DNA from 3 places in the Streptomyces glaucus genome. Region 3 is predicted to be linked to each of the others. Evidence: riboswitches for the same ligand, from Rfam matches in the RefSeq annotation. Region 3 holds a riboswitch; each other region holds the start of a gene.
The links. A riboswitch is a leader RNA that binds a small molecule or an ion and turns the genes downstream of it on or off. The one in region 3 is predicted to bind cobalamin.
Positions count from the first base shown of each region.

Region 1: it holds a riboswitch for cobalamin, as region 3 does, so the genes downstream of both, ABD363_RS31050 (energy-coupling factor ABC transporter permease) here and ABD363_RS31295 (cobalamin biosynthesis protein) in region 3, are expected to answer to the same signal.
Region 2: it holds a riboswitch for cobalamin, as region 3 does, so the genes downstream of both, ABD363_RS13085 (ribonucleoside-diphosphate reductase subunit alpha) here and ABD363_RS31295 (cobalamin biosynthesis protein) in region 3, are expected to answer to the same signal.

Region 1 covers NZ_BAAATK010000083.1:326-4,400, forward strand. Annotated here, with positions in the region: partial or broken gene ABD363_RS31035 (energy-coupling factor ABC transporter ATP-binding protein) at 1-488, opposite strand, end outside; gene cbiQ (cobalt ECF transporter T component CbiQ) at 485-1,234, opposite strand; gene ABD363_RS31045 (energy-coupling factor ABC transporter substrate-binding protein) at 1,239-1,607, opposite strand; gene ABD363_RS31050 (energy-coupling factor ABC transporter permease) at 1,604-2,293, opposite strand; cobalamin riboswitch at 2,324-2,506, opposite strand; gene ABD363_RS31055 (ABC transporter substrate-binding protein) at 2,710-4,075, shown strand, end outside.
Region 2 covers NZ_BAAATK010000014.1:41,058-45,132, reverse strand. Annotated here, with positions in the region: gene ABD363_RS13085 (ribonucleoside-diphosphate reductase subunit alpha) at 1-1,977, opposite strand, end outside; adenosylcobalamin-variant (AdoCbl-variant) riboswitch at 2,110-2,208, opposite strand; gene ABD363_RS13080 (hypothetical protein) at 2,564-2,749, shown strand; gene ABD363_RS13075 (DUF3311 domain-containing protein) at 2,893-3,126, shown strand; gene mctP (monocarboxylate uptake permease MctP) at 3,123-4,075, shown strand, end outside.
Region 3 covers NZ_BAAATK010000087.1:9,285-13,359, forward strand. Annotated here, with positions in the region: gene ABD363_RS31290 (cobyric acid synthase) at 1-614, opposite strand, end outside; gene ABD363_RS31295 (cobalamin biosynthesis protein) at 611-1,561, opposite strand; cobalamin riboswitch at 1,689-1,828, opposite strand; gene ABD363_RS31300 (hypothetical protein) at 1,971-2,192, opposite strand; gene ABD363_RS31305 (inorganic phosphate transporter) at 2,226-3,464, opposite strand; gene ABD363_RS31310 (class II aldolase/adducin family protein) at 3,906-4,075, shown strand, end outside.

The sequences.
Region 1 (4,075 bases), on a different contig from region 3:
GGCCGCATCGCGACGGCGCCCGCGATCGCGGCCCGCTTGCGCTGCCCGTAGGAGAGCAGGTGGGTGGGACGGTCGGCCAGGGCGGCGATGTCCAGGGCGGTGAGCGCCTCGTCGACCCTGGCCCGCACCTCGGCGTCGGGCAGGCCGAGGTTGAGCGGCCCGAACGACACGTCCTGGGCGACGGACGCGGCGAACAGCTGGTCGTCCGGGTCCTGGACGACCAGCTGGACGGTCGTGCGCAGCCGCGTCAGGCCCTTGCGGTCGTAGGCGACCGGCCGCCCCTCGACGACCAGTTCGCCGGTGTGCGGCCGCAGTCCGCCGCTGAGCAGCCGCATCAGGGTGGTCTTGCCGCTGCCGTTGCGGCCGAGCAGGGCGAGCGCGCGCCCTTCGCGTATCTCGAAGTCGAGGCCGCTGAGCACGGCCGGGCCGTCCTCGTACGCGAAGGACGCGCCCCGCAGGGCGACCAGCACGCGGTCGAAGTCGCTCATGACAGCGGCCTTTCCAGGACGAGGCCGAGGGCGGTCAGAGCCGCCAGCAGCGCGATGCCGGCGCCCACGAAGCGGACGGAGACACGGGCCTCGGGCACCAGGACGCGCAGGGTGCCGTCGTAACCGCGTCCGGCCAGACCGTCCTGGAGGCGGGCCGCCCGGTCGAAGGCCCGGACGAACGCGGTGGCGCCGAGCCCGCCCAGGGACCGCCAGGCGGCGGCCCGGGTGGTGTGCCCGAGCCGTGCGGCCTGCGCCTGCCGGACGCGGCGCACGGAGTCCAGGAGCAGGAAGCTCATCCGGTACGTCACCAGCGCGACGTCCACGACCGGTGCCGGCACCCCGGCCCCGGCCAGGCGGGGCAGCAGGTCGGACATCGGGGTGGTGAAGGCGAACAGGAGCACGCCGAGGGAGGCGGCCGAGGTGCGCAGCAGCAGTTCCCCGGCGCGGACCGGCCCGTCCCCGGCCAGGGTCACGAACCCGCCGGGCCCGCCGACCCGGACGAGCAGGGGGAGCGCGCCCGTGACGCAGAAACCCAGCGGCAGCCGGTAGGCGCGCCACAGCCGGCGGCCGGGCACGCCCGCCGGGCCCAGCAGCAGCGCCAGCGCCGCCGCCAGCACCAGGGCCGCGCCCGGCCAGGGCGGCAGCGAGATCGCGAGCACGGTGAGGCCCAGCCCGAGCACGGCCTTGTCCAGGGGGTGGCGGCGGCGCCAGCGGCTGCCGTGCGCCGCCGCGTCGATCGGCAGCACGGGGTCAGGCTCCTCCTCCGGCGGCGGATCCGCCGGCACCGCTCCGCGGATCCGCGGCCTCCCGGGCCAGGGCCCGCGCCTCGCCCTGGCGCCGCCCCCGGCGCAGGCCGAAGTAGTAGGCGAGGACGCCCGCTCCGAGAGCCGCCTGGAGGGCGAACAGCGCCGACTCGACCTCACCGGAGGGCGGTTCGTACAGGGGCGAGAACCACGGTTCGTAGTCCGGCCGGATCTCGGTGACGGCGGTCTCCGCCTCGGCGTCGGCGCCCGCGAACGGCTGCTCCTTGTGGTCGCCGAGCCCGAGGAGCAGCGGCAGCGCCGCGAGCGCCGCCACGGCGAGCAGCAGCAGGGTGTTGATCCTCGCGTTCCGGCTCACCGGGCCACCGCCCCGGTCCCCGCGCCGGCCGGCAGCACCCCGAGCCGGGTCAGCTCGCCCTTGCTGGACTGCGTCAGCAGGCGCATCACCAGAACCGTCAGGAGCCCCTCGCTGACCGCGAGCGGGATCTGCGTGACGGCGAAGACGGAGCCGAACTTGCCGAGCGAGCCCAGGAATCCGCTGCCCGGGTCGGGGAAGGCGAGCGCGAGCTGCACGCTGGTGACGCAGTAGGTGGACAGGTCGGCGACGAACGCGCCGCAGAACACCGCGACCATCAGCGGCGCGGCGCAGCGCCGCAGCAGCCGGTAGACGCCGTACCCGGCCCAGGGCCCGGCGATGGCCATGGAGAAGACGTTGGCGCCGAGCGTGGTCAGGCCGCCGTGCGCGAGCAGCAGCGCCTGGAAGAGCAGCGTGATGGTGCCCAGCACCGCCACGACCGGCGGCCGGAACAGGATCGCGCCCAGCCCCGTGCCGGTGGGGTGCGAACAACTCCCGGTCACCGAGGGCAGTTTCAGGGCGGACAGGACGAACGTGAACGCCCCCGCGGCGCCGAGGAGCAGAGTGCTCTCGGGGTGCTCCCTGACCTCACGGGTGAGCGACCGTACTCCGTGGACGACGAACGGCGCCGACGCGACGCCCCAGGCGACCGCGTGCGCCGGGGGAAGGAACCCCTCGGCTATGTGCATGGCTCGGCAGACCCTCTCCAGCACCTCGTGGATGGTTGACGCGCCTTGGCCGGTCTCCTGGCTGACGGGTACCACCGCCCGTGCTCCGCCTTCCCGGGTCCGAGGACCCAGTGGCTGCCCGTGAGGGCCGGAGCCGGACTTCCCGATCACAGTGGCGAGGGCCGCACCGGTGTCACACCGGATTTCCCGTGCACCAAGGCGTGGTGATAGTAGTGCCCGCACCCGGTCGGTGACAAGCCGCGACCAGGGGCGCGAAGGCGGCGCCCGGCACCTCGCGGCGGCCCGCGCCCGCGCCGCCGCCCCCGCGGGACGCACGCCTGCCGCCCCGGGGGCGTGTGCCGGTCCCGGTCCCCGCGCACCCGCCAGCTGCAATTAATATGCAACAACCTGTCATCGGCAGTAAGGGCGTGAGGCGTATGGGGACGCGGCGGATACGAGGCACCGTCGTCGCGGCGGCGATGGTCACCGGGATGGCCGGGTGCTCGGCACCCGGCGGTGGTGAGGCGGCCGGCGGGTCCGCCGACTCCGTGGTGATCGGGGTCGCCTCGGAGCCGGACACCCTCAGCCCGCTGCTCGGCTACGGCAAGGACGGGAACTCCAAGATCTTCGACGGCCTGCTCGCCCGCGACGCCGGCCTGCGGCTGAGACCCGCGCTGGCGAAGGCGCTGCCCGAGGTCGGCGACGGCGGCCGCACGTACACCTACACCCTGCGCGAGGGCGTGAAGTTCAGCGACGGCGAGCCGCTGACCTCCGCCGACGTCGTGTTCACCTACCGCACCATCCTGGACGGGAAGACCAACAACAGCTCCCGCAGCGAACTGGACGCCGTCAAGGAGGTGCGGGCGGACGGCGACGACAGGGTCGTCTTCACGCTGAAGTACCCGTACGCGCCCTTCGCCGGACGCACGGTGCTGCCGATCGTCCCCGAGCACATCGCCGGGAAGCAGGACCCCAACACCGGTTCCTTCAACACCAGGCCCGTCGGCACCGGCCCCTACGTCCTGGCCGACTGGCGCAAGGGCGAGAAGCTCACCTTCAAGGCCAACCCGCATTACTGGGGCGGCACACCGAAGGTGAGGACGGTCACCATGGCGATCGTCGAGGACGACGACGTGCGCGCCACCCGGCTGCGCTCCGGCGACCTGGACGGCGCGGTCCTCCCGCCCAACCTCGCCGCCGCCTTCGACGACGACGCGAACAGGAAGGTCCACGAGGCGCGGTCCTACGACTTCCGCGCCGTCACCCTCCCCACGGCCGGCGAGGTCACCGGCGACCGCGCGATCCGCCGCGCCCTGGACGCCGCCGTGGACCGCGAGGCCATGGTGGACAAGATCCTCGACGGGGCCGGCCGCCCCGCGTACGGGCCGCTGCCCGAGGACGACCCCTGGTTCGCCGAGGGCGTCGAACGCTCCCGGGACCTCGGCAGGGCCAGGCGGATCCTGGACGAGGCGGGCTGGAAGGCCGGAGCGGACGGCATCCGCGTCAAGGACGGCCGGCGGGCCGCGTTCACCCTGCTCTACCCCTCGGGCGACAAGGTCCGCCAGGACCACGCCCTCGCCTACGCCTCCGACGCCAAGAAGGCCGGCATCGACGTGACGGTCGAGAGCGCCACCTGGGAGGTCATCGAGCCGCGGATGCACCGGGACGCGGTCCTCGCGGGCTTCGGCAGCACCGGCGACCCCGACTTCGGGCTCTACACCATGCTGCACTCCTCCCTCGCCGGCGACGGCTTCAACAACATGGCCCACTACGACAACCCGGCGGTGGACCGGGCCCTCGACA
Region 2 (4,075 bases), on a different contig from region 3:
GACCTGGAGGAACTCGCCGGAGAGCGTCTCGCGCTTGAACAGGTTGGACACCTGCGGCTCGACGCACTCGTGGACGCCCGCGATGGAGGCGATGGTCGCGGTCGGGGCGATGGCCAGGAGCAGGGAGTTGCGCAGGCCGACGGCGGCGATCCGCTCCCGCAGCGCCGCCCAGCGCTCCGGCCAGGCCAGGTCGGTGTCGTAGTGGTCGGGGTGCAGGACGCCCCGGGCGGTACGGGTCTTCTCCCAGGCCGGGAACGGGCCGACGGGGGTCCCCCCTGTGCCGGAGCCTGCCGCGGATGCCCGGGGGCGCTCGGCGAGGTCGGCGGAGGCCTCGTACGCGGCGAGCATGATCCGCTCGGCGATCCGCGTGGACAGCCGCCGGGCCTCGGGCGAGTCGAAGGGCAGGCGCAGCTTGAAGAAGACGTCCTGCAGGCCCATCACGCCCAGGCCGACCGGGCGCCAGCGGGCGTTGGAGCGGGCGGCCTGTCCGGTCGGGTAGAAGTTGATGTCCACGACCCGGTCGAGGAAGGTGACGGCCGTGCGGACGGCGGCGTCCAGCCGTTCCCAGTCGATGTCGTGCGCGGCCGGGGCGACGAAGGCGCCGAGGTTGACCGACCCCAGGTTGCAGACGGCCGTCTCGCCGTCGCTGGTGACCTCCAGGATCTCCGTGCAGAGGTTGGAGGAGTGGATGACGTGGCCCGGCTCGGCGGTCTGGTTGGCGGTGCGGTTGGCGGTGTCCTTGAAGGTCATCCAGCCGTTGCCGGTCTGGGCGAGGGTGCGCATCATCCGGCCGTACAGCTCGCGGGCGGGGAGGGTCTTGCGCGCCAGTCCCGCGGCCTCCGCCTCACGGTACGCCGCGTCGAACTCCTCGCCCCACAGGTCGACCAGCTCGGGCACGTCGGAGGGGGAGAACAGCGACCACGGCTCGTCGGCGTCCACCCGGCGCATGAACTCGTCCGGCACCCAGTGCGCGAGGTTCAGATGGTGGGTGCGGCGCGCGTCCTCGCCGGTGTTGTCGCGCAGCTCCAGGAACTCCTCGATGTCGGAGTGCCAGGTCTCCAGGTAGACCGCGGCCGCGCCCTTGCGCCGGCCGCCCTGGTTCACGGCCGCCACGGAGGCGTCCAGGGTCTTCAGGAACGGGACGATGCCGTTGGAGTGCCCGTTGGTGCCGCGGATCAGCGCACCGCGGGAGCGGACGCGGGAGTAGGACAGGCCGATGCCGCCGGCGTGCTTGGACAGGCGCGCGACCTGGTGGTAGCGGTCGTAGATCGAGTCCAGCTCGTCGCGCGGGGAGTCCAGCAGGTAGCAGGACGACATCTGCGGGTGCCGGGTGCCGGAGTTGAACAGGGTGGGGGAGGACGGAAGGTAGTCGAGGCGGCTCATGAGCCCGTAGAGCGCCGCGACCTCGTCGACCGAGCGGGGCCCGTCGTCCTCCGCGAGCCCCGCGGCGACGCGCAGCAGGAAGTGCTGGGGCGTCTCGATGACCTTGCGGGTGATCGGGTGGCGCAGCAGATAGCGGCTGTGGAGCGTGCGCAGGCCGAAGTAGCCGAAGCGGTCGTCGGCGGCCGGGTCGATCAGCGCGTCGAGCCGGCCGGCGTGCAGCCGCACGAACTCCGCCGTGCGGTCGCAGATCAGTCCTTCGCGGTGGCCCGCGGCGACGGACCCGGTGAAGGACGTGACGCCCTGGGAGGCGGCCTCCGCGCGAAGGGTCAGGGTGAGGAGGCGGGCGGCCAGCCGGGAGTAGGCGGGGTCCTCGGCGATCAGGCCGGCGGCCGCCTCGGTGGCGAGGCCGCGCAGCTCCGCCTCGTCCGCACGGGCGGAGCGGCCGCGCAGCGCCGCGGCGGCGACCCGGCCGGGGTCGGTGTCGGGGAGGTCGGCGGTCAGCTCCGTCAGGGTCCGCAGCAGCGCGGCTCCGGGGCCGTCGCTCTCCTCGGCCGCCGGGGGCGCTGAAGCCGGGTCGGCTGGCGCGATGGTCACGTGGGGTTCTCCCTCGCTCGGCACGGGGCCTCGGCGAGGGCAGGGGGCAGCACGAGCGCGCAGGGCGTCGCGTCCGCCGGCCCATTCCACGAGGCCCGGACGTCAGGCACGCCGGCCGGACGGCCGGGTGCGCTGTCGGCAGGTACTCGGACTGGACAGGCGTGCGGATGCACGCGGACACACCGTTGCGGGACAGTTCCGGATTCGCACCGGATTCCCCTGCGGCGACAGCGAGCATGAGCATACATCTTGTGTCGGGGCGCGGAAGTGCCCCCAGATGTTGTGTTGCTCCGGTGTCGGAGCGCCGGTGCGGGGCGTTACGGCTGCTGCCGGGCCGCGGCGGCGGCCGGGGTCCGCGCCCGTGCCGCCGGCCCTCGTCCGCGTACCGGTGACCGGCCGACGGGCGGGTCTGTGACCGGAACTCTGCGCTTGCGGTAACGGCCCGCGATGAAAGCGGAATGGAGGCTTCCTGTCGTCTCCGAGGGCTCCTTCGGGCGGGAGACGTCCGTGCCGGTCCGGCGGGCGGTGACGCCGGTGCCCGCGCCGGCGGTGCTCGCCTGCGGGGGTCGAGCCCGGGCTCGCACCGGTGCTGTCGCAGGTGGTGCTCAGCCTCGGCATCCCCTTCGCGCTGCGGCCGCTGGTCCTCCTCACCTCCCGCGAGCGGCTGATGGATCCGCTCGCCAACCGGCGGCCGACCACCGTGGCCGCCTCCGTCGCGGCGACGTCCGCCACCGGGCTCGACGCCGCACTGCTGGTCCCGATCTTCTCCTGAGACATGACTACCGGAGGAAGGAGGGAAGGCTGTATTTTCCGGCCGTTTCCCGAACTCGGTCCCTTCCGGACCGTGTTCACCGGTGCGAACGCTGTCCGACGCACCCGACCGACCCACATGTCCACGTCACAGAAAGAACCGCCTTGCAGAAAACCGAGACCGAGGACGCACACGGTGCCGGCACCCCCCGTCACCGCAGTGCCTGGAACCACCTCCTGTGGATCCCGATCGTCCTTCCCCTGCTGACTTTTGTGTTCAACCACGACGGGCCGCGCGTGTTCGGCTTCCCGTTCTTCTACTGGTTCCAGCTCCTGTGCGCCGTGCTCAGCATGGTCACCATCGCGCTGGTCCGCCGGCTCACCGGGAGGGACCGATGAGCGACCACATCACCGAGATCGTCGTCTTCTCGCTGCTGTTCCTGCTGGTCAGCGTGATGGGATTCGTGGCCGCCCGCTGGCAGCGCGCCGAGCACCTGGAGAGCCTGGACGAGTGGGGCCTGGGCGGCCGCGGGTTCGGCAGCTGGATCACCTGGTTCCTGATCGGCGGCGACCTCTACACCGCGTACACCTTCGTCGCGATCCCCGCTCTGATGTTCGGCGCCGGCGCGATGGGCTTCTACGCGATGCCGTACACCGTGGTGGTCTACCCGCTGGTGTTCGTCGTCCTGCTGCGCCTGTGGTCGGTCTCCCAGCGGCACGGCCTGGTCACCCCGGCCGACTTCGTCCGGGTCCGGCACGGTTCGCGCCTCCTGGCGCTGCTGGTCGCGATCACCGGCATCGTGGCCACCATGCCGTACATCGCGCTCCAGCTGGTGGGCATCGAGGCGGTGCTGCGCACCATGGGGATCACCGGCCACTGGCCGATCTTCGCGGCCTTCGCGATCCTCGCCGCGTACACCTACCACGCGGGTCTGCGGGCGCCGGCGCTGATCGCGTTCGTCAAGGACATCCTGATCTACATAGTGATCATCATCGCGGTGCTGTACATCCCGCCCAAGCTCGGCGGCTGGGGCGACATCTTCGCCGCCGCGGACGAGAAGTTCGCCGAGACCCCCGCCCCCGGCGACGGCACCCTGCTCAACGCCGGCAACCAGCTCCAGTACATCACCCTGGCACTGGGCTCGGCCATCGCGCTCTTCCTGTACCCGCACATGATCACCGGCACGCTGGCCGCGCGCAGCCGGGACACCATCAAGAAGAACATGGCCGCGCTGCCCGTCTACAGCGTGCTCCTCGGCCTGATCGCGCTGCTCGGCTACATGGCGATCGCCGCCGGGATCACCCCGCTGAGCGGCGAGAACGGCAAGCCGAACGCCAACACCGTCGT
Region 3 (4,075 bases):
AGCGACACGTCGCCCCGGAACTTGTTGACCAGGAAGCCGGCGACCAGCTCCTGGTCCTCGCGGGAGAGCAGGGCGACGGTCCCGAAGAAGGACGCGAAGACGCCGCCGCGGTCGATGTCGCCGACGACGAGGACGGGCAGGCGGGCGTTGCGGGCGATGCCCATGTTCACGATGTCGGTCCGCCGCAGGTTGATCTCGGCGGGGGAGCCCGCCCCCTCGCAGATCACCGCGTCGTACGCGCCCCGCAGCTCGGCGAGGCAGTCCAGCACCGTCCCCAGCAGCGCCTGCTGCCGCCCGCCGTGGTAGCCGCGGGCGCTCAGCTCGCCCACCGGCCTGCCCAGCAGCACCACCTGGCTGCTGCGCTCGCCGCCCGGCTTGAGCAGCACGGGGTTCATCAGCGCGGTCGGCTCGATCCGGCACGCCTGCGCCTGCATGGCCTGCGCCCGTCCGATCTCGGCGCCCTCGCGCGTCACGAACGAGTTCAGCGACATGTTCTGCGCCTTGAACGGCGCGACCTTCACCCCCTGCCGCACCAGCCACCGGCAGATCCCGGCGGTGACGACGCTCTTGCCGGCGTCGGAGGTGGTGCCGGCGACGAGGAGACCACCGCTCATGACGTCCGTCCCTTCAAGCCGTTGACGAGGAGCCGCGCGGCGGCGCCGACGCCGAGCGCGAGCCAGCCGACGCGCCGCGAGAGCCGTGCGGCCCGTTCGATGTCGGCCACGGCGACGGCCCGTCCGCGCGCGTTGAGCACGGGCCGGTGCTCGACCCGCCCGCCGTAGGAGAGGGTCCCGCCCAGCCGCACGCCGAGCGCCCCCGCGAAGGAGGCCTCCACGGGGCCGGCGTTGGGGCTCGGGTGCCGGGCGGCGTCGGCGCGCCAGGCCCGCAGCGCCCCGCGGGGGTCGTCGCCGGCGACGGCGGCGAGCGCGGCGGTCAGCCGGGCCCCCGGCCATCCGGCGAGGTCGTCCAGGCGCGCGGAGGCCCAGCCGTAGCGCCGGTACCTCGGCGACCGGTGCCCGACCATCGCGTCGAGGGTGTTCACGGCCCGGAACCCGAGCAGCCCCGGCACCCCGGCCACGGCCCCCCACACCAGGGCCCCCACCACGGCGTCGGAGGTGTTCTCGGCGACGGACTCGACGACCGCGCGGGCGATCCCGTCGGCGTCGAGCGCCTGCGGGTCCCGTCCGCACAGGTGCGGCAGCCGTGCCCGGGCCGCCTCGACGTCCCCCGCCTGAAGGGCCCGCCCGATGGTCCGGGCCTCCCGGACCAGCGACGTCCCTCCGACGACGGCCCAGGTGGCGGCGCCGGTGAGCGCGACGGAGGCGGCGGGGCAGGGGCGTACGGCGCGCGCGGCCAGCCCGCCGAGGGCGACGGCGCCGCCGACGCACACGGCGGTGTGCAGCGTGCCCCAGCCGCGGTGGTCCCGCCACAGCACGTGTTCCACGGCGCCCGCGGCCCGCCCGAACACGGCGACCGGATGCCCGCGGCGGGGATCGCCGAGGAGCAGGTCACCGAGGAGGCCGGCGGCGGCGCCGTACGCGAAGACGCGTTCGGCCCGCATCGCTCAGCCGACCGCCGGGCCGGGCCGGGCGTCGCTGGTGAACTCGGAGACCGAGCTGGTGAACCTGGCCGTCCATCGGCAGCCGCGCATGGCGATATGTCCTCACTCAGGGTGTCCGCGCCCTGGTTCGACGAGACCGGCGGTGAGAGTTCCTGGCTCCCGGGGCCGTCTGCCCCGGTCACAGTGGCGGGACCGCGCCGGACTTCCACCGGGCTTCCTCTCCTGCCGCCGTACTGGCCCCGGCAGTCCACCATGGGCTTGGAAGGGCCGTCAACTTGCCGCTGACCTGCGAGGGCGGAGTGTGCTGAGGCCCACAGGGGGAGTGCGCCAAAGCAGCGTGACGCCCCCGGCGCGCGGGCCGTGCGCCGGGGGCGGGGGAGCGGGGGCGTCCCGCCGACGGGACGCGGTCTCAGGCGACGATCAGGTGGATCCCGTACGCCACCGCCGCCGCGCAGGCCGCGAAGCAGGCGTACGCGCCGGTGACCGCGAGGGCCGCGGTGCCGCCCTGCGCGGCGGCCCGCTCGCGGCGGGACAGGCCCGCGATGCCGAGGGTGAACAGGGCCACCAGGGCCACGGTGACCACGAGGCTGACCCCGAAGACGGAGCCGAGAGCCGCCCAGTCGATCTTCATGGTGTTTCTCTTCCTTGTGCCGGGTGCGCGGGCTCAGACGGTGGTGGTGGCCTGCGGGGCCTTCGGCCCGGTGGCCTGCGCCGGGATCGTGGCCGCGAGCTCGTCGGTCACCGTGCCCGCGGGGGGCGGGGTCACCGCGGCCACGGCGGTGGTCACCACGCCGGCCGGCTCCTCGGTGTCGTTGACGTTGGTGTGGTCGACGACCTCGCGCCGGGAGATCTTCCAGATCGCGGCGCTGGAGGCGACCAGGAAGACCGCGACGAGGGCGGTGCCCCAGGCGCCGAAGCCGGTCACGTACTCGGCGAGCGCCCCGACCAGGGCCGCGGCCGGGAGGGTGAGGCCCCAGGCGACGAACATGCGGGTGGCGGTGGACCAGCGGACGATCCCGCCCTTGCGGCCGAGGCCCGCGCCCATCACGGCGCCGGAGACCGAGTGCGTGGTGGAGAGGGAGAAACCGAGGTGGGAGGAGGCCAGGATGACCGTGGCCGCGCTGGTCTGGGCGGCGAAGCCCTGCTGCGGCTGGAGGTCGGTCAGGCCCTTGCCCATGGTGCGGATGATGCGCCAGCCGCCGAGGTAGGTGCCGAGCGCGATGGCCAGGCCGGCGGAGAGGACGACCCACAGGGGCGGGTCGGAGTCGGGGGCGAGGGTGCCGCCGGCGACCAGGGCGAGGGTGATGATGCCCATCGTCTTCTGGGCGTCGTTGGTGCCGTGGGCGAGGGAGACCAGGCCCGCGGAGGCTATCTGGCCGGCGCGGTAGCCCTTGGCGGCGGCCTCGCCGTCGGCCTTCCGGCCGAGCGTGTACGTCAGCCGGGTGGCGAACATCGCCGCGACGCCCGCGACGACCGGGGCGGCGATCGCCGGGATCAGCACCTTGGTGACGAGCACGTCGCCGTGCACCGCGCCGACGCCCGCCGAGGCGACGGTGGCGCCGATCAGACCGCCCATGAGGGCGTGCGAGGAGCTGGAGGGGAGCCCGACCAGCCAGGTCAGCAGATTCCAGAGGATCGCGCCGACCAGTGCGGCGAAGATGACCTCGGGACGGATGCCGGTCTCGTCGACGAGACCCTTGGAGATCGTGTTGGCGACCTCCACGGACAGGAAGGCGCCCACGAGGTTGAGGACGGCGGACATGGCCACCGCGACCTTGGGCTTCAGCGCGCCGGTCGAAATGGTCGTCGCCATCGCGTTCGCGGTGTCGTGGAAACCGTTCGTGAAATCGAACGCGAGTGCGGTTACCACCACAATCGCGAGGATCAGCGAGAAGCTTTCCATTTACCCAGGCAATCGTTCGAGGTCATTGGCTGGTCGACCGTAGATAACCCGGGTGAACGGAAGATGAACTGAGGTGGGATTGGTGGTGACCCCGGCAGGGGGGTGCCGTCCCGTCCGGTCCCGGCGGGCCGTGCCCGGCCTCCGACACCCCCGTGATCCGGCCGTTTTCCGAGGTCAGGAGCGTACCGGGGACCAACGCGGCCGGGCCGGGACCCGCCGGGGAGATCTCGGTCACCCGGCACCGCCGCTGCCCGCACCGCCGCCGTCCTGCCGGGACGCCCGCGGCGGCCGCCCGGCCGGCGGTGTCCTCTGCCGGACGCCCGCCTTCCGGCCTACAGTGGCCCGGTCGTCCCGGCCGGACGGCACGCCCGGCGGGACGGCCGTACCGCCGGACGGCGGGATGAGCGGGGCGCACACGGCGCCCGGGAGGAGACGCGAGGCGTGACGGAACCGGGGGAGAGGCGGGTGCGCGACGAGGAGGCCCGCGCCTGGGCGGCGCTCGTGGCCACGGCCCGCCGCACGGTGTCGGACGGGCTGGTCGTCGGCACCTCCGGCAACGTCTCCGTGCGGGTCGGGGACACGGTCCTGGTCACACCGTCGGGCGTCCCCTA